Regions from separate parts of the Streptomyces sp. NPDC093252 genome, predicted to be linked through region 1. Evidence: riboswitches for the same ligand, from Rfam matches in the RefSeq annotation. Region 1 holds a riboswitch; each other region holds the start of a gene.
The links. Region 1 has a riboswitch for cobalamin ahead of metE (5-methyltetrahydropteroyltriglutamate--homocysteine S-methyltransferase). Riboswitches for the same ligand answer to the same signal wherever they lie in the genome.
Positions count from the first base shown of each region.

Region 1 (7,405 bases):
CATCCTGCGCGACGAGGGGGAGACGTACGCGGCCCTGCTGCGCGCCGCCGGGGTACCGGTGGTCTCCGTCCGCTACCACGGCACCGTGCACGGCTTCGTCCTCTTCGACGCCCTGCGCCGCACCCCCGCCGCCCGCGCCGCCCGCACCCAGATCATGGACACCCTCTACACCGCCCTGCACACCCCCGCCTGACCGCGCCCCGCCGCCCGCGTCAGTGATCCGTATGCGTACCGCCCCCGGCCGTCAGCGTCCCGTCAGGACACCCCCCGTTCCCGGGGATACCGGGCATAGCGTCATCGATGAGCCCCGACCGCCTCCCCGCGTTCGGGGCCCACGACGCCCCGCCCGACCCGAGCACGGCCTCCAGGAGGCACCCATGGCAGACATCCTGTGCGCGGACGACCCCGAGCCCTGTGAACGGTTCCCGGCCGGACCCCTGTACGTACCGGTCCGGCCGGGACCGTCCGGGTGCGCGGCCCGGCTCTTCCGCACCCCGCTGGGCGAGCGCACCGCCGTCGCCTTCACCTCCGAGCGGCGGCTGACCGCCACCCTGGGCGTCGGACAGCCGTGGATCCGGCTCGCCGAACCCGCGCTGCGCGCCCTCACCGCACCGCTGGGGGTCACGGCCCTCACCGTCGACCCCCAGCTCTCCGCCCCCGCCCCGCACCCGGCGCCCCGCCCGGCCGCCCCCGCGCCCCGCCCCGCAGGCGCCCGCACCGCCCTGCGGCTCACCGGCGCCGCCGCCCTCGTCTCCGCGCTCGCCCTCTGGATCGACTGACGCGCCCGAGGACCCCGCCCCCGCTCCCTCCCTCCCCCCGCCCGGCACCACAGAGGAGGCCCGCCGCGCCATGACCACCCTCCACGACACCACCGCCCCCGCCACCGCCCCGGCCCCGGACACCGCCACCGCCCCCGGCCCGGCCGCCCGTTCCGTCTGGCCCGCCGCCACCACCGAGCCCCGGCCCGGCGAGGTCACCGTCGGCGGGGTCGGACTGACCGAGATCGCCGACCGCTTCGGCACCCCCGTCTACGTCCTGGACGAGGCCGAGGTCCGCGACCGCTGCCGCACCTACACCCACGCCTTCCCGGACACCGAAATTCTCTACGCCGCCAAGGCGTTCCTGTGCCGGGCCATGGTCCACTGGGTCGCGGACGAGGGCCTCGGCCTCGATGTCTGCTCCGCCGGGGAACTGGAGCTGGCCGTCACCACCGGTTTCCCCGCCGACCGGATCGTGCTGCACGGCAACGCCAAGACACCCCGCGACCTGGAGAGCGCCCTGCGCCTCGGCGTCGGCCGGATCGTCATCGACAGCCCCTCCGAGATCGCCCGGCTCGCCGCGGCCGTCGGGCCCGACGGGCATCAGAGGGTCATGGTCCGGGTGGTGCCCGGGATCTCGGCGGGCGGCCACGAGAAGATCCGCACCGGCACCGAGGACCAGAAGTTCGGCCTCTCGATCTCCGACGGCTACGCCCAGCACGCCATCGCCCGCATCCTGGACCAGCCCCAACTGGAACTGACCGGGCTGCACTGCCATCTCGGCTCCCAGATCACCGGCGTCAAGCCCTATCTGGCCGCCGTGCGCAGGCTCGTCGGGCTGATGGCCGCCCTCCACCGCCAGCACGGGGTCACCCTGCCCGAACTCGACCTCGGCGGCGGCCACGGCATCGCCTACCGCCCCGGCGAGCCCGCCCTCGACCTCACCGCCCTCGCCCGCCGGGTGCGCGCCGAACTCACCGGGGCGTGCACGGCCGCCGGTCTGCCCGTACCCCGCCTGATCATCGAACCCGGCCGGGCCATCGCGGGCCCCGCCGGCATCGCGCTCTACCACGTCGTCGCCGTCAAGCACACCGGCTCGCACACCTACGTCGCCGTCGACGGCGGCATGAGCGACAACCCGCGTCCGGCGCTGTACGGGGTGCGGTACGCGCCCCGGCTGATCGGCCGGGCGGGGGGTGCGGCGGTGCCGGTCACGGTGGTGGGCCGGCACTGCGAGGCGGGCGATGTCCTCGCCGCGGACATCGAACTCCCCGGGGACATCCGCCCCGGCGATCTCCTCGCCGTGCCGGTCGCGGGGGCGTATCACCTGTCGATGGCGTCCGGGTACAACATGGTCGGCCGTCCACCGGTGGTCGCGGTGAGGGACGGGCGGGCGCGGGTGCTGGTGCGGAGGGAGTCGGTGGGGGATATGTGGGTGCGGGATGTGGGGTTGTGAAGGGGGTGGGGGTGGTGGGGGTTGGTTGCGCAGTTCCCCGCGCCCCTGGGGGGTGTTGGGGTTGGGGGTGTGGGTTGCGTCTGGTGGCCCGCCCGGGGGGCTCCCGGGCGGGTGCGGGTTGGTGGGGGCTGGGGACGCAGTTCCCCGCGCCCCCTGGGGGATGGATCAGTTGTTGGCTGTTTCCCTCCGACCCGCGCTCTCTTGCTGCGCGCCGGTCAGGCGAGTTCCTCGCGGAGGGTGCGGGCTGCTGTTACCAGGTTCTCCAGGGCCGCCTGGGTTTCCGGCCAGCCTCGGGTTTTCAGGCCGCAGTCGGGGTTGACCCAGAGGCGGGTGGCCGGGATGGCCTTGAGCCCGGTGCGCAGGAGGGCCGCCGCCTCTTCGGGGCCGGGGACGCGGGGGGAGTGGATGTCGTAGACGCCGGGGCCCGCCTCGCGGGGGTAGCCGTGGGCGGCGAGTTCGCGGGCCACCTGCATGTGGGAGCGGGCCGCTTCGAGGGAGATGACGTCGGCGTCGAGGTCGTCGATGGCCTGGACGATGTCGCCGAACTCGGCGTAGCACATGTGGGTGTGGATCTGGGTGTCCGGGCGGACCACGGCCGTAGTCAGGCGGAACGCCTCCGTCGCCCAGGCGAGGTAGGCGGGGTGGTCGGCGGCGCGCAGGGGCAGGGTCTCGCGCAGGGCGGGCTCGTCGACCTGGATGACCGCCGTGCCCGCCGCCTCCAGATCGCTCACCTCGTCGCGCAGGGCGAGGGCGACCTGGCGGGCGGTGTCGCCGAGGGGCTGGTCGTCGCGGACGAAGGACCAGGCGAGCATGGTGACCGGGCCGGTGAGCATGCCCTTGACGGGGCGGTCGGTGAGTGACTGGGCGTAGGTCGTCCAGCGGACGGTCATGGGTGCGGGGCGGGAGATGTCCCCGGCGAGGACCGGCGGGCGGACGTACCGGGTGCCGTAGGACTGGACCCAGCCGTGGCGGGTGGCGAGGTAGCCGGTGAGCTGTTCGGCGAAGTACTGGACCATGTCGTTGCGTTCGGGCTCGCCGTGCACCAGGACGTCCAGGCCCGCCTTCTCCTGGAAGGAGATGACGTCCCGGATCTCGGTCCTGATGCGCTCCTCGTACCCGGCGGTGTCGATGCGGCCGGTGCGCAGGTCGGCGCGGGCGGTGCGCAGGGCGGTGGTCTGGGGGAAGGAGCCGATGGTGGTGGTCGGCAGGAGGGGCAGCCCGAGGCGGGTGCGCTGGGCGGTGGTCCGGTCGGCGTAGGGGAGGGAGCGGTGGGTGTCGGCGTCGGTGACGGCGGCGGCCCGGTCGCGTACGGCCGGGTCGTGGGTGATCGGCGAGGTCGCGCGTGAGGCGAGGTCGGCGCGGTTGGCGGCGAGTTCCGCCGTGATGGCGTCCGTGCCCTGGGTGAGGCCCTTGGCGAGGGTGACGATCTCGGCGGTCTTCTGCTGTGCGAAGGCCAGCCAGCGCCTGATCTGGGGTGCGATGTCCCGTTCGGCCGAGGCGTCGAGGGGGACGTGCAGGAGGGAGCAGGAGGCGGCGATGTCGACCCGGTCGGCGAGGCCGAGGAGGGTGCCCAGGGTGGACAGTGACTTCTGGAGGTCGTTGATCCAGATGTTGCGGCCGTTGACGACTCCGGCGACCAGGCGCTTGCCGGGCAGTCCGCCGGCGGCGGCGAGCGCGTCGAGGTTGGCCGCGGCGGCGTCGGTGAAGTCCAGGGCCAGTCCGTCGACGGGGGCCTTCGCCAGGACGGGCAGGGCGTCGCCGAGGCGGTCGAAGTAGGAGGCGACCAGCAGCTTCGGGCGGTCGGTGCGGGTGCCGAGGTCCCGGTAGGCGCGTTCGGCGGCGTTGAGTTCGGCCGGGGTGCGGTCCGCGGCGAGGGCGGGTTCGTCGAGCTGGACCCAGTCGGCGCCGGCCGCGCGGAGGTCGGCGAGGATCTCGGCGTACACGGGCAGGAGCCGGTCCAGGAGGGTCAGGGGGTCGAAGTCGGCGGGTACGCCGGGCGCGGGCTTGGCGAGGAGGAGGTAGGTGACCGGGCCGACCAGTACCGGGCGGGGGGTGAGGCCCAGGGCGAGGGCTTCCGTCAGCTCGGTGACCTGCTTGGCGGGGTCGGCGGTGAAGGCGGTGTCCGGGCCCAGTTCGGGGACGAGGTAGTGGTAGTTGGTGTCGAACCACTTGGTCATCTCCAGCGGCGCGACATCCTGGGTGCCGCGGGCCATGGCGAAGTAGCCGTCCAGGGGGTCGGCCGCGACGGCGGTCCGGTGGCGGGCGGGGATCGCGCCGAGCAGGACGGTGGTGTCGAGGACGTGGTCGTAGTAGGAGAAGTCGCCGGTGGGGACCTCGTCGATCCCGGCGTCGGCGAGTTGCCGCCAGTTGCTGCGGCGGAGTCCGGCGGCGGTGTCCCGGAGGGCGTCGGCGGTGACGCGGCCCTTCCAGTAGCCTTCGACGGCGTTCTTCAGTTCCCGGTGGGGGCCCTGGCGGGGGTAGCCGTACACGGTGGCCCGTGCTGCCGCGGCTGCGGACTTGGCTGTCACGGAGATCTCCTTCGCGAGATGAATCCCTGAGATCCCGGCGACGGGACGAGGGCGCGAAGGGAGACGGAACCGGGCGGCCCGGCCCGCGCGACTGCGGTGCGCGGTGGTCCGCCTGACTCTGTTCGCCGACCCGCCCGCGAGGGTCACCGGGATATCCGCGCACGAGTGGTTCGCGCACGGGCCGCTGGCAGGTCTTCGGACTCGCGGGCGCGTCCTGACGAGGTCAGGACCCCTACTGGCCGTCGCTTCCCAGGCCCGTTCTCCCGGACCCAGTGCGTATGACGGCGGTCGTTCCCACTCACCGCTGCGGGGCAGTCCCGGATTCCCACCGGGTTCCCTCTTGCGACGCTCCCGCCTGGCGGACGGGGCGAACCAGCAACGCCGGTCACCTTAGCCGCTCGCGCCCCGCCCGTACATGACGTCCCACCCGTGCCGTGCCCGGGGGAGCGGGCACGGCACGGGAGCGGGAACGCCGCGCCTAGACCGTGTCCACCGGGGCGGCGGGCGGGTCGTAGCGCAGCGGGGTGAGTTGCTGGACGTCGTAGCGCAGCCGCAGGGCGGCGATGGCGGAGTGATCGATCTCTCCTCCGGCGGCGAGGATGTCGAGGAGTTCCTCGAAGTACCGCTCGTGCGCCGGGGGCGGGGCGGCCTGGAACAGCACCCGGGCCGGTTCGGGGCCGGAGTTGGCGAAGGCGTGCGGGCAGCCGGGCGGGACGAACAGCAGGGTGCCGGGGCCCGCCCGCACGGCCCGCTCCCCGGCGGCGGACTCCCACTCCCGCCAGTGGTCCGGGGTCCGGACCAGCGGCTCGAAGGCGAGCACCTCCAGCTCGCCCTCGATGACGTAGAACAACTCCTCGCTGTGGGTGTGGGTGTGGGCGCCCACGTCGAAGCCGGGCGGGACGACGACCTCGAAGGTGGAGGCGGCCCGGGAGTGCTCGCCGGTCACCTTGAAGGTGACCCGCTGGGCGGCGACCGCCACGGTCCGCCCCCGGCCGGGCGGCAGGATCAGCGGCCCGGCGGACCCGCCACCACCCGTCACCGCGCGCCGAACCCGAACCCGAACCCGAACCTGGACTTGGGCCGCCTTGACCTTGGCCCGGACCCGGACCCGGTCCCAGCTCCGGTCCCGATCCCGGTCCCGGTCCCGATCCCGGTCCCGATCCCTGTCCCAGCCGCGGCCCCGGGCCGGACGGCCACGGCTGTCCTCATACCGGACCCTCCGTGGACACCGCCGCCGGGCCGGGCGTGGGTGCCGGGGTCTGCGCGGGCACCCGGACCGGGCCGGTGCCGTCGTCACCCGCCGGGCGCGGGGTCTCGGTGGCCGGATCGGCGCGCACCCCCGCACCGGCGCCCTGCTCGGCAGCCGGTTCGGGGCTGTCGGTGGTCCAGCGGCCGAGGGTGATCTCGGCGGTGATACCGGGCCCGAACCCGGCGATCATCCCCAGCTCCCCCGGCGCGCAGCCGCCCTCCTCGAACAGCCGGCGCAGCGCGTCCAGCACCACCGCGCTCGCGATGTTCCCGTACTCGGCGAGCGTGGCCCGGCTGAAGCGGAACATCTCCGGCGGCACGGCGAGATAGTGGCTCAGATCGTCCAGGATGCGCGGCCCGCCCGCGTGGATCAGATAGAAGTTCTGCGCACTGGCGTCCCGCCGGTACTGGGCGGCCAGCGAGGTCAGCGCCGGGGCGAGCTGCTCCATGGTGCGGGGCACCCGCCGGTCGAGCATGAAGTGGAAGCCCGTGGGCCGCACCCGGTAGGCGATCCAGTCCTCGCTGTCCGGCACCAGATAGGAGCCGTTCGCCTCCAGTTCGATACCGGTGCCCCCCATCCCGCGCACCACGGCCGCCGCCACCGCGTCCCCGAACAGCCCGTTGGAGAGCATGTTGCCGACCGTCAGATCGGTCGGCTGGTAGCACAGCGAGCAGAACTCGCAGGCCACGATGAGGGCGTTGGAGCCCGGGTGGGCCATGCAGAAGTCGTGCGCCCGGTTGATGGCGGCGCCCCCCGCAGCGCAGCCGAGCTGGGCGATGGGGATCTGCCGGCAGTCGTTGCGAAAGCCCAGCGCGTTGATCATCCAGGCGGTCAGCGAGGGCATCATGAAGCCCGTGCAGGACACATAGATGATCACATCGATGTCCCGGGGCCCCAGCCCGGCGTGCTTGAGCGCCCGCTCCACCACATCGGGCACCCGTGCCTTGGCCTCCGCCTCGTAGGTGTCGTTGCGCGCCTCCAGCCCCGGATGCCTGAGGGTGCGGTCCAGCGGCTGGACGATATGGCGTTTGCGCACCCCCGTGTTCCCGATCAGCCGCAGCGCGAGCGGCAGTTGCTCATGCCCCGCGTACAGCGAGCGGGCCAGGCCCAGGGTCTGTTCATGGGTGATCGTGTATTCGGGCACGGCTACCGCGGGGCGGCACAGGACAGGCATGGTTTCCCCCTTCAGAGATGAACCGCGTCAGAGATCCGTCTCGGCAGACCGGTCCTTGCCCGGCATATCCCTGGAACATGCGACAAGCACACTAAACGCATCCGATAGCGTGAGATGGGTGTACAGGCGGCCGGGCAGGGCGTACGCGCCCGGCCCCGGGCCGGGGTGCGCGCCGGGGCACGCCACCCGCACCTGGGTGAACCGGGGGCCCACCGGGCCGGGCGCGTTCTGGTGGGATCC
Region 1 is NZ_JBFBEM010000007.1:323,961-331,365, forward strand. Features, by position in the region: gene AB0O01_RS17210 (alpha/beta hydrolase) at 1-193, shown strand, start outside; gene AB0O01_RS17215 (SAV_915 family protein) at 378-779, shown strand; gene lysA (diaminopimelate decarboxylase) at 850-2,214, shown strand; gene metE (5-methyltetrahydropteroyltriglutamate--homocysteine S-methyltransferase) at 2,430-4,742, opposite strand; cobalamin riboswitch at 4,911-5,134, opposite strand; gene AB0O01_RS17230 (cupin domain-containing protein) at 5,221-5,781, opposite strand; gene AB0O01_RS17235 (type III polyketide synthase) at 5,948-7,165, opposite strand.

Region 2 (7,405 bases), 310 kb from region 1:
GCCGCCAGCAGGTCCGTCCGGGCGAGGGCGGTCGCCGCCGGGCCGCTGTGGACCCCGGCCGGGGTGAGGAGGGCCGCGTCGTCCGCCCAGCGCAGGGCGAGATCGACGTCATGGGTCGCCATGACCACCGTCGTGCCCCCGGCCCGCAGCCCGGCCAGGGTCTCCAGCAGGCGTTCCTGTCCGTCCGGATCGAGTCCGGCGGTCGGCTCGTCCAGGATCAGCACCCGGGGCCGCATCGCGACCGCGCCCGCGATGGCGGTCCGTTTGCGCTGGCCGTAGGAGAGCAGATGGGTCGGCCGGTCGGCCAGCGCGGCGATGTCCAGCGCCGCCAGCGCCTCGGCGACCCGGGCCCGCACCTCCGCGTCCGGCAGCCCCAGGTTCAGCGGCCCGAACGACACATCCTGTCCGACCGACGCCGCGAAGAGCTGATCGTCCGGATCCTGCACCACCAACTGCACGGTGGTCCGCAGCCGGGTCAGCCCCGCCCGGTCGTACGAGACCACCCGCCCCTCCACCCTCAGCTCCCCGGACGCCGGGCGCAGTCCGCCGCTGAGCATCCGCATCAGCGTGGTCTTGCCGCTGCCGTTGCGCCCGAGCAACGCCAGCGCCCGCCCCTCGGCGACGGCGAAGTCCAGCCCGCCGAACACCGGGGGCCCCTCCTCGTAGGCGAAACCGGCACCGCGCAGGGCGACGAGGGGGAGGGAGGGGGCGGCGGGGGCGTTCATCTCAGGGGCCTTTCCAGGACGAGGGTCAGCGCGGCCAGCGCCAGCAGCAGCGCCGCGCTCACCGCGGTGAAACGGACGGACACCCGGGTCTCGGGGACCAGGACCCTGAGCGTGCCGTCGTAGCCGCGCCCGGCCAGCCCGGACTGGAGCCGGGCCGCCCGGTCGAAGGCCCGGACGAACGCGGTCGCCCCCAGCCCGGCCAGCGACCGCCACCGCGCCGCCCGGGTGGTGTGCCCGAGCCGCGCGCCCTGCGCGTCCCGGATCCGCCGCACCGAGTCCAGCAGCAGAAAACTCATCCGGTACGTCACCAGCGCCACATCCACCACCGGCGCCGGCACCCCGGCCCGCACCAGCCGGGGCAGCAGATCCGACATCGGTGTGGTGAACGCGAACAGCAGCACCCCCAGCGAGGCCGCCGAGGTCCGCAGCAGCAGTTCGGCGGCGCGCACCGGCCCGCCCTCGGCGAGCCCCACGAAGCCGCCGGTTCCGCCGGTTCCGCCCACCCGCACCAGCAGCGGCAGCGCGCCCGTGACGCAGAACCCCAGCGGCACCCGGTAGGCCCGCCACAGCCGCCGCCCCGGCACCCCGGCCGGGCCCAGCAGCAGCACCAGCGCGGTGAGCAGCACCAGCACGGCACCGGGCCAGGGCGGCAGCGAGATCGCCAGCGCGGTCAGCCCGAAACCGAGCACGGCCTTGTCGACGGGATGACGGCGGCGCCAGCGGCTGCCGTGCGCCGCCGCGTCGATCGGCAGCACCCGGCCTCAGCCCCGCGCGGCGGGGTCACCCGAGGACTCCACCGGCGGTGCCACCGCCCGCTCCTCGCCCTGCCGCCGCCCGCGCCGCAGCCCGAAGTAGTACGCGAGCACCCCCGCGCCGATCGCGGCCTGCACCGCGAACAGCGCCGACTCGATCTCCCCGGACGGCGGTTCGTACAGCGGCGAGAACCAGGGCTCGTAGTCCGGCTCGATCTCGGTGATCGCCGTCTCGGCCTCGGCGTCCGCCCCGGCGAACGGCTCCTCCTTGTGGTCCCCGAGCCCGAGCGCCAGCGGCAGCACGGCGAGCGCGGCCACCGCGAGCAGCAACAGCAGATTGATCCTCGTACTCTTCTTGATCCGCTTGATCCGCTTGATCCTCGTGTTCCGCTTCACCGCGCCACCGCCTGTTCCGGTCCCTCTGCCTGCCGCTTGCCGGTACCGGTGACCAGCACGCCCAGCCGGGTCAGCTCGCCCTTGCTGGACTGCACCAGCAGCCGCATCACCAGCACCGTCAGCAGCCCCTCGCTCACCGCGAGCGGAAGCTGGGTGACGGCGAAGATGGACCCGAACGTGGCGAGCGCGCCCAGGAATCCGCTGCCCGGGTCGGGGAAGGCCAGCGCGAGCTGCACGCTGGTCACGCAGTAGGTGGACAGATCGGCGGCGAACGCGCCGCAGAACACCGCCGCCATCAGCGGCGCGCCGGACCGCCGCAGCAGCCGGTAGACGGCATACCCGGCCCAGGGCCCGACGATCGCCATGGAGAAGACATTGGCGCCCAGCGTGGTGAGCCCGCCATGGGCCAGCAGCAGCGCCTGGAACAGCAGGGTGATGGTGCCCAGCACCGCCATGATCGGCGGCCGGAACAGGATGGCGCCGAGACCGGTGCCGGTCGGATGGGAGCAACTCCCGGTGACCGACGGCAGTTTCAGCGCGGACAGGACGAAGGTGAAGGCCCCGGACGCCCCGAGCAGCAGGGTGCTCTCGGGATGCTCCTTGACCTCACGGGTGAGTGTTCTCACTCCGTGGACGACGAACGGCGCCGACGCGACACTCCAGGCGATCGCGTGCGCCGGGGGCAGAAAACCCTCGGCTATGTGCATGGCTCAGCAGACCCTCTCCAGCACCTCGTGGATGGACGACGCGCCTTGGCCGGTCTCCTGGCTGACGGGTACCACCGCCCGTGCTCCGCCTTCCCGGGTCCCGAGGGACCCAGTGGCTGCCCGTGAGGGCCGGAGCAGGACTTCCCGATCACAGTGGCGAGGGCCGCACCGGTTCCGCACCGGATTTCCCGTTCACCAAGGCGAGGTGACAGTAGTGCGCGGACCGGACGGTGACAAGCGGGCCCGGACCGCGGGGTCAGCCGGTCTGCCCCGCCGCCGCCCCTGCCTCCGCCCCCGTCGCCGCCGACGGACTCGGCGCCGGATTCGCGGTGTTGATCCCCAGATCGGGGCGCGGGGTGAGCACCACCACGGGCACCCCGGGCTGCGGGGGCGGCGGGGTGAGCTGGTCCTTGGGCAGCTTGGGCGAGGTCGTCTGCTGGAAGTTGACCTGGTCGTGGTTGACCAGCCCGGTCTTCTCCAGGACGGTGATGTGGTCCAGGACGGTGTCGTTGGCGAGGTCGGCGAGCTGGCGGACCAGGGTGTTGCGGGTGTTGGCCCGGGTCTTGGCGACCACCGGGAAGATCTGGCCGTGGGTGACCCGCATGATCTGCACGGCCGTGGAGTCGAAGGACTTCCCCTGCTCGGCGGCGACCGTCGCCACGAACTGCTGCTGCTGCGGGCTCGCCTGGTTGGGCAGGGTGATGTTCAGATCGGGGGCGATCCTGCGGCACAGCTCGTCCAGCCCCGCGTGCCCCACGATCAGATGCTTGCCCGCCTCCTTCATCTCCGCCGTCGTCCCCCGCTCCATGGCCAGTTCGCCCAGCGGGTACTCCCACAGCCCCGCCGCCCGGACCTTCACCACGAAGTCCCGGTCCGCCTCGGTGAGCGGCCCCCACGGGGTGTTGGCGATGATCCGGTTCTGGTCCTCGGTGGTGGTCTCCACCCCCAGCATGGCCGGGTAGGCGAGCGCGGTGAGGGTCAGACCCATGGCACCGAAGACGAAGATGCTTCCCACCTTGGTGCGGGAGAAGGGCATGCGGCCTCCTGACACGAACGGACTCGTACGACGGCGTACGACGCGGTACGACAGGAGATACGGACGCGTGCCCGAAAATCGTCACCGCACCCGCGGATTTCCCGGCCGGACCCTATGCAGTACGTCACACCTTTGTACGAGTCGGTCGCACACCGTGTCGTTGGTGGGCCGAACGGGTGACTTGGCGTAAGAATGGCTGGTGCAGGCCGTGCCGAGGCACGACACGGCGCATGGCACGACACGACGAGACGGATCGGGGGAGCCGGTGAACCGACGCGATGTCACCGATGAACAGTGGGAGGGGCTCGCCCAGGTCGTTCCGCTGCGCGGCCGGGACGCCTGGCCGTCGGCCGTCGGGCACCGGGCGCTGCCGGACGCGGAGACCGAGGCCCGCCGCCGCTTCGTGGTGCTGCGGGTCAATATCTTCGCCGACGCCCGCGAGGTCGCCGAGACCCTGATGTCCGGCATCCCGGTCCTGCTCGACCTCACCGGCGCCGAACCCGATGTCGCCAAACGCGTCCTGGACTTCAGTACCGGCGTGGTCTTCGGCCTGAACAGCGGGATGCACCGGGTGGACCGCAATGTGTTCCTGCTCACCCCGCCCGGCACGGAAGTGCAGGGCCTGATGGCGGGCATGGGCGCGCCCGGCCACTGACCACACCCGACACCGACATCCTTGATCCGTGAGTCCCATGAGCGACAGCGACAGTGACACCCCCGACGACCGGAACGGAAACCCCGCCCGGCCCGACCTCGCCGCCCTTCAGCGCCGCCTCGCCGAGTTCGCGGCGGCCCGCGCCTGGCAGCGCTACCACACACCCAAGAACCTGGTCTCCGCGCTCAGCGTGGAGGCGTCCGAACTGGTCGAGATCTTCCAGTGGCTGACGCCGGAGGAGTCGGCGCGGGTGATGGACGACCCGGACACCGCGCACCGGGTGCGGGACGAGGTCGCCGATGTGCTGGCGTATCTCCTCCAGTTGTGCGAGGTGCTCGGGGTGGATCCGCTCGCCGCGCTGGACGCGAAGATCGACCGCAACGAACATCGCTTCCCCGCGCCGTGAGCACCGCCCCGGCGCCCCGCGCCGTGAGCACCCCGCTCCGCACGGGCCGCTGTGCCGTGAGTGACGGGGGCGGCGGTCGGCGAAAAGCCAGACGAGTCCGGACAACTCGGGGACTCGATCACTCCGTTACTACCCTCCGTAATCAATTCGTGGGGCGAATCTGAATTAGTGTCCGCAGATTTCCGTCTTCCTCTGGCTTTTCGTCTCACTCACCCTCACTCTGGGTAGTGGACAGCGGAGTTCGGGCGGACAGACGGGGCAGCCCATGGACGCGGTGCGGCTCATCGTGACGAGCAGGCGGGCGCTGGCGGTGGACGGCGGCATATCGGAGACCTTGGCAGAGGTGTGGCAGGCGCAGTGTCTGGCACAGGCGATCGGCAGCAGACTCGCGGTCTTCGGACCGCCGGAGCTGCGGGGTGAGGCCCTCGGTCTCACCGAACTGGCGGGCCGCGGCTGCGGAGTGCTGGACGAGCCGAAGCTCGCCCCGGGCGAACTGCGCGCGGCCCAGCTCACGGAGCTGGGCGACGCCCGGCAGGCCCTGATGTACCTCGGCGGACTCCTCGGCGAGGTGGGGATAGCCCTGGTTGGCGTGGCCAGCTCGGCGGCCGACGAGGGGACGTACTGGCAGTGCATGGAGGCGATCGACGCGGCGGACGAGTCCCGCGACCGGATCCGGGACATGCTCCGCAAACTCGCGGACCGCGAGGCGGCGGCCCTCGCCCAGCGCGAGGCGGGCTAGACCAGGGGGCCGGGGTGGCCCGGGGGTGGTTTGGGAAGGCCCGGGGTGAGGTCGGCCGACCGGGGAGGCCCCGGGGCCGGGTCGGGAGGCCCGGGAGGCCCAGGGGCGAGGCCGCCCGGACCGGGAGGCCCGGGGCCCCTGGCGGCGGTCGGCCCAGGCCCGCCGGTCGGACGGTGGGCATCCGGTCGGATGCTCGGTCGGGACGGTGGGCATCCGGTCCGACGCTCGGTCGGGACGGTGGGCCGGTCGCCCGGTTGCGCTACGCGTCCGGTGCCGACCGGGCACGCTCACCCTCCCGACGCGCCGAGCCCCCGCCCGTCCTGCCCGCTCTGCCCGCTCGTCCCGCTCCGCCGGTCATATCCGCTCGCTCCGCCGGGTGCGCCCTCCGTCGCAGCCGCCGCCTGGAGGTCCGCGTCCAGGGCGCTGAGATCCGCGCTCAGCGCCGCCATCAGTTCCTCCATCTGCTGCAACAGGCCCTTCGGCTCGGCCGGTCCGCCCTGGTGCGGCACGGTTTCCCCGGATTCCTCGGACATGACGGCCTCCTCGGCCCATGGCCCCCGACAGGGCCGCTCAGAAACGTCGCCCCGGCGTCCGGCGGCCGGGTGCGGGCGCCGGTCGCTCCGGCTCCGCCCGAGCCAACGATCACCGCGGAAGCGGGTCACTGGACCCGGCACCCCGCCCCGGGGGCCCGGACGAAGTTCACCCGACCGAGGAGCGGCGCCCCGGGGTGGGCCCGCGCGGTCCGGCGGGGGGCCAGGAGGCAGGATGGGCGCCATGGACTTGCGCATCTTCACCGAGCCCCAGCAGGGGGCCACGTACGACACGCTGCTCACGGTCGCCAGGGCCACCGAGGATCTCGGCTTCGACGCCTTCTTCCGCTCGGACCACTACGTCAAGATGGGCTCGGTCGACGGGCTGCCCGGCCCCACCGACGCCTGGATCACCCTGGCCGGCCTCGCCCGCGAGACCCGGCGGATCCGGCTCGGCACCCTGATGACCGCCGGGACGTTCCGGCTGCCCGGCGTCCTCGCCATCCAGGTGGCCCAGGTGGACCAGATGTCCGGCGGCCGGATCGAACTCGGCCTGGGCGCGGGCTGGTTCGCCGAGGAGCACGCGGCGTACGGGATCCCCTTCCCGAAGGAGAAGTTCGGCCGGCTGGAGGAGCAGCTCGCCATCGTCACCGGGCTGTGGGAGACCCCCGTCGGCGACACCTTCGACTTCGACGGCACCTACTACCAGCTCAAGGACTCGCCCGCGCTGCCCAAGCCCGCCCAGTCCCGGGTCCCGGTGCTCATCGGCGGCCACGGCGCCACCCGCACCCCGCGGCTGGCCGCCCGCTACGCCGACGAGTTCAACATGCCGTTCGCCTCCATCGAGGACAGCGAGCGCCAGTTCGCCCGGGTGCGGGCCGCCGCCGAGGAGGCCGGGCGCAAGGGCGACGACCTCGTCTACTCCAACGCCCTCGTGGTCTGCGTCGGCAAGGACGACCAGGAGGTCGCCCGCCGCGCCGCCGTCATCGGCCGTGAGGTGGACGAGCTGAAGACCAACGGCCTGGCCGGATCCCCGGCCGAGGTGGTCGAGAAGATCGGCCGCTATGCCGAGACCGGTGCGAGCCGGATCTACCTCCAGATCCTCGACCTGGACGACCTGGACCACCTGGAGCTGATCTCGGCACAGGTGCAGTCGCAGCTCCCCTCGTCGTAGCGGCCCCCGCGCCGCCCGGCGCCCCCACCCCCGCGATATCCGCAGGCGGACGCCCGTACCCGCGTGCGAAGGTAGGACCGTCGTCCTGCCCAGCCCCCAGGATCACAGTCCTGGGGGCTTTCGCGCGCACGGCGTCACCCCGACCACCCACCTGTCCACCTATCCGCCCACCTATCCGCCCACCTGTCCACCCATCCCCGGCCGGAGAGGCCCTCCGCATGTTCCTGACCATCACCACCACCGGCGCACCCGGACGTCCCGCCACCGACCTCGGTTTCCTGCTGC
Region 2 is NZ_JBFBEM010000007.1:18,245-25,649, forward strand. Features, by position in the region: gene AB0O01_RS16070 (ATP-binding cassette domain-containing protein) at 1-725, opposite strand, end outside; gene cbiQ (cobalt ECF transporter T component CbiQ) at 722-1,480, opposite strand; gene AB0O01_RS16080 (energy-coupling factor ABC transporter substrate-binding protein) at 1,487-1,837, opposite strand; gene AB0O01_RS16085 (energy-coupling factor ABC transporter permease) at 1,870-2,580, opposite strand; cobalamin riboswitch at 2,610-2,795, opposite strand; gene AB0O01_RS16090 (DUF4142 domain-containing protein) at 2,837-3,616, opposite strand; gene AB0O01_RS16095 (cell division protein SepF) at 3,882-4,271, shown strand; gene AB0O01_RS16100 (nucleotide pyrophosphohydrolase) at 4,309-4,677, shown strand; gene AB0O01_RS16105 (DUF6099 family protein) at 4,943-5,416, shown strand; gene AB0O01_RS16110 (hypothetical protein) at 5,704-5,949, opposite strand; gene AB0O01_RS16115 (LLM class F420-dependent oxidoreductase) at 6,191-7,120, shown strand; gene AB0O01_RS16120 (3' terminal RNA ribose 2'-O-methyltransferase Hen1) at 7,339-7,405, shown strand, end outside.
Region 2: another riboswitch for cobalamin. It lies ahead of AB0O01_RS16085 (energy-coupling factor ABC transporter permease); the one in region 1 lies ahead of metE (5-methyltetrahydropteroyltriglutamate--homocysteine S-methyltransferase).

Region 3 (7,405 bases), on a different contig from region 1:
TGGAGCGGGTCTTCGCGCGGCACCGGGAGGCGCTGGCCCCGGCCGCGCTGAAACCCGTCGAGATCACGCACCCCGAGGAGCTGGCCATGCCGTGGTCCACCATGGCCTGGCAGCGCACCCCCTGCCCCGCCGCGTGGAAGGAGCGGGCGGCATGAGCGTCGTCCTGCTGGAGTCCCTCACCTTCGGACTCGGTCATCTGGTCCGCGCCGCCGACGCGCTCGGCGAGCGGCTGGTCCTGCTCACCCGGGACCCCGCCTACTACGCCTGGGAGCTGGAGCAACTGCCGCCCGGCGCGCTGGACGTGGTGGAGACCGACACCTTCGATGTGGAGGGCGTGGCCGGGCGGCTGCGCGCGGTGCCGGAGCTGCGCGGGCTGATCAGCTCCACCGACACCTGGATGCTGGTCGGTGCCGAACTCGCCGCCCGTTTCGCCCTCCCCGGCCTCGACCCGGACGTCCTGCGGCTGACCCGCGACAAGGCGGCCGTCCGCACGCTGCTGCACACGGCCGGGCTGTCCCGGGGCCGGGCGGTCACGGCGGACGCGGGGGACCTGCGGGAAGCGGTTCTCAAGGAGATCGGGCTGCCCGCCGTGCTCAAGGACTCGGCGGGCACCGGCAGCCAGAACGTGTGGCTGGTGCGGGACGAGGCCGAACTGGACACCGCGCTCGCCGCGTCGGCCGGGGCGGCGGAGCGGCGGGCGCTGAAGGGGCGGATCTTCGCGGAGCCGTACGTCGGCGGGCCGGTCTACAGCGCCGAGACCCTCACCTGGGCGGGCCGGACCCGGCTGCTCGGGGTGTCCAGCCGGCTGATGTCGCCGGAGCCGTACTTCCGGGAGGAGATCACGGCGTTCCCGGTGGCGTTCCCCGAGGCACGGCGGACGGCGCTGGAGGGGTGGCTCGACGCGCTGCTGGCCGCCGTCGGCTACACCGACCGGTTCGCGCATGTGGAGTTCGTGCTGACCGACGACGGGCCGGAGCTGGTGGAGATCAACCCCCGCATCGGCGGCGCCCTGGTCGGCGAGGGGCTGTGCCGGGCGCTGGGGGTCAATGTGTACGAGGCGATGGTCGAGGCCGCGCTCGGCCGGCGCCCCGGGCTGATGGACGCCGACCCGCCCGGCGGTCCCGCGGTCGCGTTCGTGCTGGGCTATCCGGCGGCGCCCGGGGTGTTCACGGGGGTCGCGGGGCTGGAGCGGCTGGCGGCGCTGCCGGGGGCTCCCGCCTGGTACCCGGTGAAGGCGGTCGGCGACCCGGTCGAGCACCTCGCGGACAGCCGGGGCTACGCCGGGATCGTGTACGCGGAGGCGGAGACGGCGGAACTGGCCACCCACCGGGCGGTGGCCGCCGCGAACGGGGTACGGGTGCTGACGGAGGCGTTCCCGGGTCCGGGTTCCGGATCCGGTCCGGGTCAAGGTCAAGGTCCGGGTGCGGGTGCGGGTGCGGGTCCGGGTCTGGGTTCCGGTCCAGGTCCGGGTTCCGGCCCCGGCTCCGGTCTGGGTTCCGGCCCCGGTTCGGGTCAAGGCCCCGGTTCCGGTCCGGGTCAAGGTCCAGGTCCAGGTGCGGGTCCGGGTCTGGGTTCCGGCCCCGGCTCCGGTCCGGGTTCCGGCCCCGGTTCGGGTCAGGGCCCCGGCCCCGGCTCCGGTCCGGGTCAAGGTCCAGGTCCGGGTTCCCGTCCCGGTTCCGGTCCGGGTCCCGGTCAAGGTCCCGGTTCCGGTCAAGGTCCGGGTCCAAGTCCCGGTCCAGGCACCGCTCCCAGTTCCGGGCCCAGTTCCGGGCCCGGTTCCCGGGTGGCCGGCGGATGAGTGCGGTGGTTCCGGGTGGGCGGTGGCTCGCCGCCCTCTCCGGGCCCCTGCGTTTCCTCCTGCTCAGCTCGTTCCTGATCCCGCTCGGCAGTTTCATGGTGCTGCCGTTCATGTCGGTGTTCCTGCACGAGCGGCTGGGGATGGGGCTCGGCACGGTCGGGGTGGTGCTCGCGGCGGCGGCGCTGGTGCAGTTCTCCGGCGGGATCGCGGGCGGGGCGCTGGCCGACCGGATCGGGCTGCGCCGCACGATGCTGTGGGCGCTGGTGATCCGCACGGCCGGGTTCCTCGGCATGCTGGCGGCGCTGCGCTGGCCGCCGCTGGCGGTCCCGGCGCTCATCCTGACCTGCTGCGGGGCGGCGCTGTATCTGCCCGCCAACAAGGCGTATCTGGTGCACGGGGTGGCCGAGGAGCGCCGACCGGCGTTCCTGTCGGCGGGCAACGCGGCACTCAACGCCGGGATGGCGGTCGGTCCGCTGGTCGCCGGGCCGTTCGTGCTGTCGGCGCCGGGCGGGCTGTTCGTCGCGGTGACCGCGCTGTTCGCGCTGGTCACCCTCGGGCACACGCGGCTCCCCGCGGTCGGCGAGGGGCGGCCGGGCGGGGTGCCGGGCGGGCTCCTGACCGGGATCGCGGCCCTCCCCTTCGCCGCCAACGTCCTCGCCTTCTACCTCTACTTCCACTTCCAGCACTTCCTGGCGGTGTACGCGGTCGAGCGGGCGTCGACCGAGTTCTACAGCCTGGTGCTGCTGCTGTGCTTCGCCCTGGTGATCGTCGTCCAGCCGCTCGCGTCGGACCTGATCCGCCGGATGCCGTACGCGCTCGCCCTCGCGGTCGGGTTCGCCGGGCTGGCGGGCGGGCTCGCGGTGCTGGCGGTCGGCAGCCGTCCGGCGCTGCTGGCGGGCGGGGCACTGATCACGCTGGGCGACATCGTGCTGTTCCTCAAGAACGACCTGGAGGCGCTGGCCCGCAGCCCACGCTCCGACGCGGTGGTCTTCGGCCAGCAGCGGCTGGCGGCCGGGCTCGGCGCGGGCGCGAGCGGGGTGGTCGGCGGCCAGCTCTACGGACTCGGCGAACAGGCCGGGAACCCTGGCGCGTTCTGGCTGCTGGCCGCCGCCCAGTGCCTGCTGCTGCCCCCGCTCCTGCTGACCCTGCGCCGCCGCCCCCGGCCCACCGGGGCGATCCCCACCCCCACCAAGGGGACCCGGGCCCCCGCCACGGCCCAGGAGGCCCAGACCCCCTCCCCCACCAAGGGGACCCGGACCCAGGAGACCCGGACCCAGGAGATCCAGGCCCAGGAGACCCGGGCCCAGGGGACCGAGTCCCCCACCCCCACCAAGGAGACCGAACCCTCATGACCCGGACCGGCGGCTTCCAGGACGACGACTTCTGGTCGGAGTTCCATGACTTCCTCTTCTCCGAACAGCGCCGCACCCAGGCCGCCGAACTCGTCGCGGACTCCCCGCTGCTGGCCTTCCCGCCCGGCTCGCGCGTCCTGGACCTGTGCTGCGGTGCCGGGGTGTTCACCGTGCCGCTGGCCCTGGCCGGTCACGCCGTGACCGGGGTGGACCGCAGCGCGCCCCTGCTGGACCGGGCCCGCGCGCGGGCGGCGGAGGCGGGCGCCGAGGTCACCCATGTCCGTGCCGACGCCCGCGCGTACTCCGCGCCCGGCGCCTTCGACGTCGTCCTCAATCTGTTCACCTCGTTCGGCTACTTCGAGGACCCGGCGGACAACGCGCGGGTGCTGCGCACCCTGTACGACTGCCTGGTGCCGGGCGGCACGCTGGTGCTGGACCTCGCGGGCAAGGAACTGCTGGCCCGCCGGGTGACGCCGCCGAAGGTGGTGCGGCGCGGGGAGGATCTGATGGTGCAGACGGACACCGTGCTGGACGACTGGGCGCGGCTGCGCAGCGACTGGGTGCTGGTGCGGGGCGAGCGGGTGACGCGGGCGACCCTGGTGTGGTTCGTGTACAGCGCGGTGGAGCTGCGGCGGCTGGCCGAGGAGGCCGGGTTCGGCCGGGTGGAGATCTTCGGCGGCTTCGACGGCCGCCCTTACGACGAGGAGGCGGAGCGGCTGGTGCTGCGGGCGGTCCGCGAGGCGTAAGGGGTCCGGTGGGGCGCGGGGTGTGACATGCCCGACCTTTGACCAGGGCCGGACGGAACGTAGGATCACGAGGTCAACACCGCGACGGGAATCAGGAAGCCGGTGCGAGTCCGGCACGGTCCCGCCACTGTGACCGGGGAGTGCACCCTTCGGCATGCCACTGCGCGCGGCGCGGGAAGGCGGGGGGAGAACGTCGATCCGGGAGTCAGGACACTGGCCTGTCGCGGGCCCGTTCCGAGGAGCGCGGACTCCCCAGGAGGCTTCACCGTGTACGACGGCCCGTTCCGTCCCCCGCTGTCCACCCCTGCCCGTATGCCTGCCCGTATGCCCGCCCGGGTCGCGGCGCTCGCCCTGTCGGCGGTGCTGCTCGCCACCGGCTGCGGCGCCTCCGGCGAGCAGGCCACCGATCCGAAACCGTCCGGCACCTCGGCCGCTTCGGCCGCCGGTTTCCCCCTCACCGTCGAGAACTGCGGGGTGACGACGACCTACGACGCGCCGCCCGAGCGGGTCGTCACCATCCACCAGCACCCGGCGGAACTGCTGCTCGCGCTGGGCCTGAAGGACCGGATGGCCGGCACCGCGTTCCCCGACTCGGCGGTGCTGCCCGAACTGCGGGCCGACTTCGAGGCGATCCCGGAACTGGCCGAGAAGGAACCGTCGTTCGAGACGGTCCTGGAGGCCGAACCCGACCTGGTCTACGGCGGCTACGGCAGCGCCTTCGCCGACAACGAGGGCCGCTCCCGGAAGGCGTTCACCGACGCGGGCATCGACACCTACCTCAACCGCGAGTACTGCGCCGAGAACCAGTCGGTGACCATGAAGGACACCTACGACGAGATCCGCACCGTCGGCGACATCTTCGGGGTGCCGGAGCGGGCGGACGACCTGATAGCCGAGCTGGAGGGCCGGGTGGCGAAGGCGACCGCGGCCGTGCGGGGCGCGGATCCGGTGCCGGTGTTCGTGTACGACAGCGGCGACAAGTCGGCGTTCACGGCGGGCGGCAAGGGGCTGGGCAGCGAGCTGATCCGGCTGGCGGGCGGCGAGAACGTCTTCGCCGACCTGGACGAGGTCTTCGGGGACGTCTCCTGGGAGCAGGTCGTCGAGCGCAGGCCCGAGGTCATCGCGATCTACGACTACGCCGGGGCCGGGAGCGTCGAGCGGAAGAAGGAGTTCCTGCTGGCGCAGCCCGCCCTCGCGGACGTACCGGCCATCAAGAACCGGCGCTTCACGGTGCTGCCGCTGACCGCCGCCCTGGTCGGCATCCGGTCGGCGTACGCGGTCGAGGACCTGGCGCCCGCGCTGCACCCGGAGCGCTTCGAGTGACGGTGCCCGTCGCCGACCGGGCCGGGGCGACGGGGCGGCGGCTGACCCTCGCCGGGACGCTGCTCGCCCTCACCCTGCTCCTGCTGGTCTCCCTGACGGCGGGGCTGGCGATCGGCTCGGTGCGGGTCCCGCCGGGGCAGGTGTGGGGGATCGTCACCCACGCGCTGGGCGCGGGCTGGGTCGAGCCGGACTGGTCCGGGGCCCGGGAGACCATCGTGCTGGACGTGCGGGCGCCGCGGGTGCTGCTGGGCGCGGTGGTCGGCGCGGGGCTCGCGGTGGTGGGAACGGCGATGCAGGCCCTGCTGCGCAATCCGCTGGCCGAGCCCTATCTCCTCGGGGTGTCCTCGGGGGCGTCGCTGGGGGCGGTCATGGTGATCGTGTTCGGACTGACCGTGCTGGGGCCGGTGTCGCTGTCGGGGGCGGCCTTCGCGGGCGCCCTGGGGTCACTGCTGCTGGTGTACGCCACCGCCCGCACCGGCGGCCGGATCACCTCCGTACGGCTGGTGCTGGCCGGGGTGGCCATCGCGGCGGTGCTCACCGCGGCGATGAATCTGCTGCTGCTCACCGCCGACCGGGGCAACCAGGCGCGCGAGGTGCTGGCCTGGACGCTGGGCGGGCTCGGCGGGGTCAACTGGAACACGCTGTGGCTGCCGTCCGCCGCGCTGGGCCTGGGGATCGCGGTGCTGCTGGCGCAGGCCAGGAATCTGAATCTGCTGCTGGCGGGTGAGGAGGCGGCGACCACGATGGGGCTGGACGTGGCCCGGTTCCGGGCCCGGATGTTCGTGCTGCTGTCGCTGGTCACCGGGGTGCTGGTGGCAGCGGCCGGGCCGATCGGCTTCGTCGGCCTGATGCTGCCGCACGCGGTGCGGCTGCTGGTGGGCGGCGACCACCGCCGGGTGCTGCCCACGGCCGCGCTGGGCGGGGCGGTGTTCCTGGTCTGGGCCGATGTGGCGGCCCGGACGGTGGCCGCGCCGCTGGAGATCCCGGTCGGGGTACTCACGGCGCTGTGCGGCGGACCGTTCTTCCTGTGGCTGATGCGCCGGGACGCCCGGCGCGGTACGGATCGAGGAGGGGCATGAGCCCGGCCGAACTCGTCGTGGACACGGTCACGCTCAGCGCGGGCGCCCGGCGGCTGGTGGAGGAGGTGTCGCTGCGCGCCGGGCAGGGCGAGGTGATCGGCCTGGTCGGCCCGAACGGCAGCGGCAAGTCCAGTCTGCTGCGGGCCGTGTACCGGGTGCTGCGCCCGGCCTCGGGCACGGTCCGGGTGGACGGGGCGGACGCCTGGACGCTGCCGGTGCGGCGGCTGGCCCGGACGGTGGCGGCGGTGGTGCAGGAGGCGGGCGCCGACTTCGATCTGACGGTGCGTGAGGTGGTCGCGATGGGCCGCACCCCGCACAAACGCCTCCTGGACGGCGACACCGGGGACGATCTGCGCCTGATCGCCGACGCGCTCGACACCGTGGACGCCGCCGCGCTCGCCGACCGGCCCTTCGACCAGCTCTCCGGCGGTGAGCGGCAGCGGGTGCTGATCGCCCGCGCGCTCGCCCAGCAGCCGGCGCTGCTGGTGCTGGACGAGCCGACCAACCATCTCGACATCCGCCACCAGCTCGCCGTCCTCGCCGCGCTGCGGGACCTGCCCGCCACGGTCCTGGTCGCCCTGCACGACCTCAACCTGGCCGCGTACTACTGCGACCGCCTCTACGTCCTCCACGAGGGCCGCGTCACGGCCTCCGGCCCACCCACCGAGGTCCTCACCCCCCACCTCCTGGCCAAGGTGTACGGCGTACAAACCGAGGTAACCATCCACCCCCGAACCAATTCCCCCCAGGTGACCTTCCTACCGACAACATGAACCCACCCCCCAACCATGGGCCCGGCAACCTGCACACCTGAGAGGGCCCGGCAACCTGCGCACCTGAGGGGCGCGGGGAACTGCGCGAAGAGCGACCCCAACCCGCACCCACCCACTCCACCCAGCCACCCCCCACCCAGGGGCGCGGGGAACTGCGCAAAACCCCCACAACCCGCACCTACCCACCCACCCGGAGCCCCCCTACCCGGTAAAAGAATCCCCCCACCACTCCGGCCCATCCTCCAAGTACCGCAACAAAATCCCCTCCCGCAGCGCCCACGGGCACACCGCGAGCGTCTTCAGCCCGCTGAGCTTCATCGCCGTGTGCCCCACG
Region 3 is NZ_JBFBEM010000001.1:653,063-660,467, forward strand. Features, by position in the region: gene AB0O01_RS02660 (cysteine synthase family protein) at 1-155, shown strand, start outside; partial or broken gene AB0O01_RS02665 (ATP-grasp domain-containing protein) at 152-1,369, shown strand; gene AB0O01_RS02670 (MFS transporter) at 1,795-3,150, shown strand; gene AB0O01_RS02675 (class I SAM-dependent methyltransferase) at 3,147-3,896, shown strand; cobalamin riboswitch at 3,986-4,112, shown strand; gene AB0O01_RS02680 (ABC transporter substrate-binding protein) at 4,209-5,219, shown strand; gene AB0O01_RS02685 (iron ABC transporter permease) at 5,222-6,298, shown strand; gene AB0O01_RS02690 (ABC transporter ATP-binding protein) at 6,295-7,071, shown strand; gene AB0O01_RS02695 (Ppx/GppA family phosphatase) at 7,273-7,405, opposite strand, start outside.
Region 3: another riboswitch for cobalamin. It lies ahead of AB0O01_RS02680 (ABC transporter substrate-binding protein); the one in region 1 lies ahead of metE (5-methyltetrahydropteroyltriglutamate--homocysteine S-methyltransferase).

Region 4 (7,405 bases), on a different contig from region 1:
CCTGTCCGGCTTCCATGCCCTGATCTCCAGCGGTACGACGCCGAAGATGATCCAGAAGGAGACGCAGGTCCGGATGATCGGCTACGGCTCCATGCTGATGGAGTCGTCGGTGGCGGTGATGGCCCTGATCGCGGCCAGCATCATCGACCCGGGCCTGTACTTCGCGATGAACGCGCCCGCCGGGGTCATCGGCACGACGGTCGAGAGCGCGTCGCAGGCGGTGGCGGGCTGGGGTTACTCCATCTCGCCGGAGGACCTGGCGCAGGCGGCGAAGAACGTCGAGGAGTCTTCTCTGCTGTCCCGGACCGGTGGGGCGCCGACCTTGGCGGTCGGCGTATCGGAGATCTTCTCCCAGGTCACGGGGGGTGGGCTGCGGGCCTTCTGGTATCACTTCGCCATCATGTTCGAGGCGCTGTTCATCCTGACCGCGCTGGACGCGGGCACGCGGGTGGGGCGGTTCATGCTCCAGGACATGCTGGGCAATGTGTACAGGCCCTTCAGGAACATCAGTTGGAAGCCGGGGCTGATCCTCACGAGCGCGATCGTGTGCGCCCTGTGGGGTTACTTCCTGTGGGTGGGGGTGCATGAGCCGCTGGGCGGGATCAACCAGCTCTTCCCGGTCTTCGGCATCTCCAACCAGTTGCTGGCGGCGGTCGCTTTGGCCGTCTGCACGACGCTGCTGGTGAAGTCGGGGCGGCTGAAGTGGGCGTGGATCACGGGAATCCCGCTGGTGTGGGACGTGACGGTGACGCTGACGGCGAGCTACCAGAAGGTGTTCTCGTCCGACCCGAAGGTGGGCTTCTTCAAGCAGCGCCAGGTGTTCCAGGACGCGATCGACCGGGGGGAGGTGCTGGCACCGGCCAAGAGCATGGACGACATGCGGACGGTGGTCATGAACTCGACGGTGGACGGGGTGCTGACGGCGGTGCTGGCGCTGCTGGTCGTCGTGGTGCTGGTCGATGCGGGGAGGGTGTGTGTGCGGCACGTTCGCCGTCCGGCGCTGTCGACGTTGAGTGAGGCGCCGTATGTCGAGTCGAGGATCGTGGCGCCGGATGGGTTGTTCGCTACGAAGGCGGAGCGGGCGGAGATGAGGGAACAGGGGGAGGCGGAGCGTGGGGCTGTCGGTGCTGCGGCGGATCAGTGAGGGGGTGCGGGGGTCGGTGGTGCGGCGGATGAGGGCGGGGGTGCGGGGGTCGGTGCTGGGGCGGATCGGGGCGGGGGTGCGGTGGTATTTGAGGGAGCTGACGGATGAGTCGGCGTACGACCGGTATTGCGCGCACCTGAGGAAGGGGGACGCGGGGGCGGAGGTGCCGTCGCGGAGGGAGTTCGAGCGGATGCGGGGGGAGCGGGCGGAGGGGGATCCTCGGGAGGGGTTTCGGTGTTGTTGAGGTGGGGTGGTGGTGAGTGGTCGGGTGCGGGTGCGTGGTCGCTTGTCGCGCAGTTCCCCGCGCCCCTGGGTGGGGTGCCCTGGCCGGGGTGAGGAGGTCCTGCCCCGGCCAGGGGGCTACTGGGCCCCGGTAAGGCAGTGGGGGCAGCGGCAGGGCGGCCAGCGGAGGGGGGCGAGGAGGAGGAGTGGGCCGGGGCCTGGGCGGTAGGTCCGCTGGGGGGTGTGGCCGGTGGGCTCGCCGTCGGGGCGGACGCGGTACGTCTCGACGGTCATCCGGGACTGTCCGGGCGGGGGCGGGGTTCCGGCGTTCATCGGGCGGTCCGTTGGGCGGGGATGCGGGGCCTGGGTGACGGTGGAGTGGTGGGGACGCGCCCGCGCGACGCGGGGTTCCGGCAGACAGGACAGGCACCGGCCCGCCGTTTGCCCGAGCCGGGCAGTAACAGGGTCAGCGTCCAGCGCAGGACCGTGTGGATAAGGTTGGTCATGTCGACCTGCTCTCTCAGGTTGGCGACGCCCCGGCAGGTCTAGCCACCTTGCCGGGGTTCTGTTTCGGACGGGTCGCGGTCGATCTCCGCCCATACGCAGGCCCCTTCGGCGGTTACTTCGTGGCCGTAGCGGTCAGCGTCCGCCAGGGCAATGAGCAGTGACTCCTGCTGAGCGGCCGGGAGGCGGGCGGGAAGCTCTACCGCAATGCGAATACGCCCTTGGATTCCTTCCACTTGAGGCGAGCGTCCCGCGAGCACTTGGAACCGGATGGCGAGCATCGCGGCTCGTGAGCTGGAAGTGGACACAGGGCTCCCCCGTGAGCGCATCATCACGTACGGTGTTTCTGCTTAAGTAGCTTTCACCTGATGCAGTAGCTTGTCAATGTCGACGAGGGTGAACTGCCCGACCGCCAAGGGAAATCAGAGAGCCACCCATGCCCCGAGAGGCGCCCTACCTTGAGGTAGCCAACGTGCTGCGCGCCCGCATCCTCGCGGGAGAATGGGCCGCCGGTGAGCGCCTGCCGTCGCGCGCGCAGCTCGCCGACGAATACGGCGTCGGCAGGAACGTCACCCAGCGTGCCGTCGACCGCCTGATCATCGAGGGACTCCTGGAAGGCCGCGCCGGATCAGGGACGTACGTCCGCAAGCCCCGCCCACGACTCCGTATGGTCCGCTCCCGGCATCGGGAACAGCGGGGCGGATCACCGTTCCGCGCCGACATGAAGGAGCAGGGAAAGAACGGAACTTGGGAGGCGCACAGCGCCGCCCGCACCCCCGCCCCGGAGCGCATCGCGGAGCGCCTGGCCATCGAGCCCGGAGACCTCTGCGTCGTCACGCGGTACGAGTTCCTCGGCGACGGTCAGCCGGTCCAGCTCTCCGAGTCGTGGGAGCCCATGGCGATCACGGACGGCACTCCTGTCGTGCTCCCCGAGATGGGTCCGCTCGCGGGCATGGGCGTGGTCGAGCGCATGAGGTCCATCGGCGTCGTCATCGACACCGCCGTCGAGATCCCACGCCCCGGCCGGGCCACCCAGGAACAGGCCAACCTGCTCGGCATCAGCCTCGGTGACCTGCTGCTCACGATCGAGCGCACCTACTACGACACGGACGGACGCCCCGTCGAGACGGCGGACATCGTCGTGCCGGATGTGCGCTGGGAAGTCGCGTACGAGTTCGGGGTCGACCGGCCATGAGGAGGGCACGGAGCCTGCCCAGGGTGGCCAGGGACCGCATCAAGACCGGCGCCGACCGGGAGATCCTCCAGACCTACCCCTACCGGTCCGCCGCACCTTCCTCGCTCTGGGGTGAGCTGGCTGACAGAGCCACCCGGGACATCTTCCTCGCGGGCTACACCAACTACTTCTTCTTCACCTCCGTCCCGGCGTTCCCGGAAACCCTGCGCCGCAAGGTCGCCTCCGGGGTCCGGGTCCGGTTCCTGGTCGGTGATCCCGAGGGGGAGGTCACCCGGCAGCGCGAGGCCGTCGAGGACACCGCCCTGAGCGTCTCCACCCGCATCCGCATCACCCTGGAGCACCTCCAGCGGCTCGGCACCTCGGAAGGGCTGGAGTTGCGCCACTCGGCGGCCGAGGACGCCGTGAACCATGTCAGCCTCAGCGTCTTCCGCTTCGACGACGACCTCCTCGTCACGCCCCACCTCGCCCGCCTCGTCGGCCACGACTCACCCCTCCTGCATCTGCGCCCGCACGGCGACGGAGGCATGGCCGACCGGTTCCGGGAGCACGCAGAGGAACTGTGGTCACGGGCACGTCCAGCCACCCTCTAAACGCCGCCACCCTCATCCCCCTCAGGGGCGCTGGGGGTACCCCCTCTGGGGGAGGAACTGCGCGACCAGCCCACCACCACCCGCACCCGACACCCCCACCCCCACCCCAGAACCCCGCGCCCCCACCCCCCAAACTCACCCCATGACCACCCGCATCAGACCCGCCACCCCCACCGAATACCCCCACCTGGGCACCCTCGTAGCCGACACCTACCTCACCGAGGGCTACCTCGACTTCGGCCCCGACGACCCCTACCTCCCCGTCCTCAAGGACGTCGCCGCCCGAGCCGCCCACGCCGAGATCCTCGTCGCCGAGGCCCCCGACGGGCTCACCGACCTCCCCGACGGCATCGCCGGCACCGTGACCTTCGTCCCACGCGGAGCGACCCCCATGGCCGACATCGCGACCGGCGACGAGGCGGAGATCCGGATGCTCGCCGTCGCCCCCAAGGCGCGCGGACACGGCATCGGCGAAGCCCTCGTCCGCGCCTGCGTCACCCGCGCCGCCGGCGCCCACCGCATCGTGCTGTCCACGCAGAGCGAGATGCACGCCGCCCACCGCCTCTACGAACGGCTCGGTTTCGTCCGCACCCCGCACCGGGACTGGAGTCCCGTCCCGCACCTGGACGACCTCACTCTCCTCACCTATGAGTTGACACTCTGAAACCACCGCGACACAACATCTGGGGGTGACACGACAGCCGGGCACTACATGTATGCTCATGCTCGCTGTCGCCGCAGGGGAATCCGGTGCGAATCCGGAACTGTCCCGCAACGGTGTACTTGTGCGTATTCGCGGAGCCATTCAGCCCCGTGTCCCGCCATGGTCAGTCCGAGGACCTGCCGACAGCGCGCCCGGCCACCCGGCCCGGGTGCCATGACGTCCGGGCCTCGTGGAATGGGCCGGTGGACGCGGCGCGCGGCACACACCCGCGCTCGTGAGTCACCGCCCCCTGCCCTCCCCGAGGCCCCGTGCCGAGCGAGGGAGAGCCCCACGTGACGATCGCGCCAGCAGACCCGGCTTCAGCAGCCACCCCCGCAGCCGTCCCCGGAGTCACTCCCGCAACCGTCCCCGGAGCCACTCCCACCCCGGACCCCGACACCCCCGGCACCACCCTCCTCCGCACCCTCACCGGCCTCACCGCCGACCTCCCCGACGCCGACCCCGGCCGGGTCGCCGCCGCCGCGCTGCGGGGCCGTTCCGCCCGTGCGGACGAGACGGAGCTGCGGGAGCTGGCGACCGAGGCCGCCGCCGGGCTGATCTCCGAGGACCCCGCCTACTCCCGCCTCGCCGCCCGGCTGCTGACCCTCTCCATCGCCGCCGAGGCCGCCTCCCAGGGCGTGACCTCCTTCACCGGCTCCGTGGCCACCGGCCACCGCGAGAGACTCATCGCCGACCGCACCCACGCCTTCGTACAGGCGCACGCCACCCACCTCGACGCGCTCATCGACCCCACCGCCGACGACCGCTTCGGCTACTTCGGCCTCCGTACCCTCCACAGCCGTTATCTCCTCCGCCACCCCATCACCCGCAAGGTGATCGAGACCCCCCAGCACTTCCTGCTGCGGGTCGCCGCCGGGCTCGCGGAGGACGGGAGTGCCCGCGCGCTGGACGAGGTGACGGCGCTGTACGGGCTGATGAGCCGGCTGGACTACCTCCCCTCCTCCCCCACCCTCTTCAACTCCGGCACGCGCCACCCGCAGATGTCGTCCTGCTATCTGCTCGACTCTCCCAAGGACGAGCTGGACTCCATCTACGACCGCTACCACCAGGTCGCCCGGCTCTCCAAGCACGCCGGTGGCATCGGGCTGTCGTACTCCCGGATCCGGTCGCGCGGTTCGCTGATCCGGGGGACGAACGGGCACTCCAACGGGATCGTGCCGTTCCTGAAGACCCTCGACGCGTCCGTGGCCGCCGTGAACCAGGGCGGGCGGCGCAAGGGCGCGGCGGCGGTGTATCTGGAGACCTGGCACTCCGACATCGAGGAGTTCCTGGAGCTGCGCGACAACACCGGTGAGGACGCCCGCCGGACGCACAATCTCAACCTCGCCCACTGGGTGCCGGACGAGTTCATGCGGCGGGTCGGGGACGATGGGATCTGGTCGCTGTTCTCCCCGGCCGATGTACCGGAGCTGGTCGATCTGTGGGGGGAGGAGTTCGACGCGGCCTACCGCGCCGCCGAGGCCAAGGGGCTGGCCCGTAAGACCCTCCCCGCCCGCGAGCTGTACGGGCGGATGATGCGGACCCTCGCGCAGACCGGCAACGGCTGGATGACCTTCAAGGACGCCGCCAACCGCACCGCCAACCAGACCGCCGAGCCCGGCCAGGTCATCCACTCCTCCAACCTCTGCACGGAGATCCTGGAGGTCACGGACGACGGGGAGACGGCCGTCTGCAATCTGGGGTCGGTCAATCTCGGCGCCTTCGTCGATCAGGGCAGGCCGGACGGCATCGACTGGGAGCGGCTGGACGAGACCGTCCGCACCGCCGTGACCTTCCTCGACCGGGTCGTGGACATCAACTTCTACCCGACCGAGCAGGCGGGCCGCTCCAACTCCCGCTGGCGGCCGGTCGGCCTGGGCGCGATGGGCCTCCAGGACGTCTTCTTCAAGCTGCGGCTGCCCTTCGACTCGCCGGAGGCGAAGGCGCTGTCCACCCGGATCGCCGAGCGGATCATGCTGGCGGCGTACGAGGCGTCCGCCGATCTCGCCGAGCGCGGCGGCCCGCTCCCGGCGTGGGAGCAGACCCGTACCGCGCGCGGGGTACTGCACCCCGACCACTACGGGGTGACCCCGACCTGGCCCGAGCGGTGGGCGGCGCTGCGCGAGCGGATCGCCGTCACCGGGCTGCGCAACTCCCTGCTGCTGGCCATCGCCCCGACCGCGACCATCGCCTCCATCGCCGGGGTGTACGAGTGCATCGAGCCGCAGGTGTCCAACCTGTTCAAGCGCGAGACGCTGTCGGGTGAGTTTCTTCAGGTGAACTCGTATCTGGTGCAGGATCTGAAGAATCTGGGGGTGTGGGACGCGCGGACGCGGGAAGCGCTGCGCGAGGCCAATGGGTCGGTGCAAGGGTTCGGGTGGATCCCGGAGGAGGTGCGGGGGCTGTACCGGACCGCCTGGGAGATCCCGCAGCGCGGGCTGATCGACATGGCCGCCGCCCGTACCCCGTATCTCGACCAGGCCCAGTCGCTGAACCTGTTCCTGGAGACGCCGACCATCGGGAAGCTGTCCTCGATGTACGCCTACGCCTGGAAGCAGGGGCTCAAGACCACGTACTACCTGCGCTCGCGCCCGGCGACCCGGATCGCGCGCGCCGCCCAGGGGCAGAGCAGCCGCCCCGAGCCGTCCATCCCCGTGCAGCAGGCCGCCGATCCCGAGGCCGTCGCCTGCTCCCTGGAGAACCCCGAGTCCTGCGAGGCATGCCAGTGATGTCCACCCACCGAAGCCAGAACCTGCTCGACCCCGGGTTCGAGCTGACGCTCCGCCCGATGCGCTACCCCGACTTCTACGAGCGCTACCGGGACGCCATCAAGAACACCTGGACCGTCGAGGAGGTCGACCTCCACTCGGACGTCGCCGATCTGGCGAAGCTCAGCGCGGCCGAGCAGCATCTCATCGGGCGGCTGGTCGCCTTCTTCGCGACCGGTGACTCGATCGTGGCCAACAACCTGGTGCTGACGCTCTACAAGCACATCAACTCACCCGAGGCGCGGCTCTATCTCTCCCGGCAGTTGTTCGAGGAGGCCG
Region 4 is NZ_JBFBEM010000010.1:332,615-340,019, reverse strand. Features, by position in the region: gene AB0O01_RS22925 (carbon starvation CstA family protein) at 1-1,144, shown strand, start outside; gene AB0O01_RS22920 (YbdD/YjiX family protein) at 1,173-1,388, shown strand; gene AB0O01_RS22915 (hypothetical protein) at 1,505-1,699, opposite strand; gene AB0O01_RS22910 (GntR family transcriptional regulator) at 2,307-3,065, shown strand; gene AB0O01_RS22905 (XRE family transcriptional regulator) at 3,062-3,655, shown strand; gene AB0O01_RS22900 (GNAT family N-acetyltransferase) at 3,798-4,319, shown strand; cobalamin riboswitch at 4,365-4,518, shown strand; gene AB0O01_RS22895 (ribonucleoside-diphosphate reductase subunit alpha) at 4,628-7,087, shown strand; gene AB0O01_RS22890 (ribonucleotide-diphosphate reductase subunit beta) at 7,078-7,405, shown strand, end outside.
Region 4: another riboswitch for cobalamin. It lies ahead of AB0O01_RS22895 (ribonucleoside-diphosphate reductase subunit alpha); the one in region 1 lies ahead of metE (5-methyltetrahydropteroyltriglutamate--homocysteine S-methyltransferase).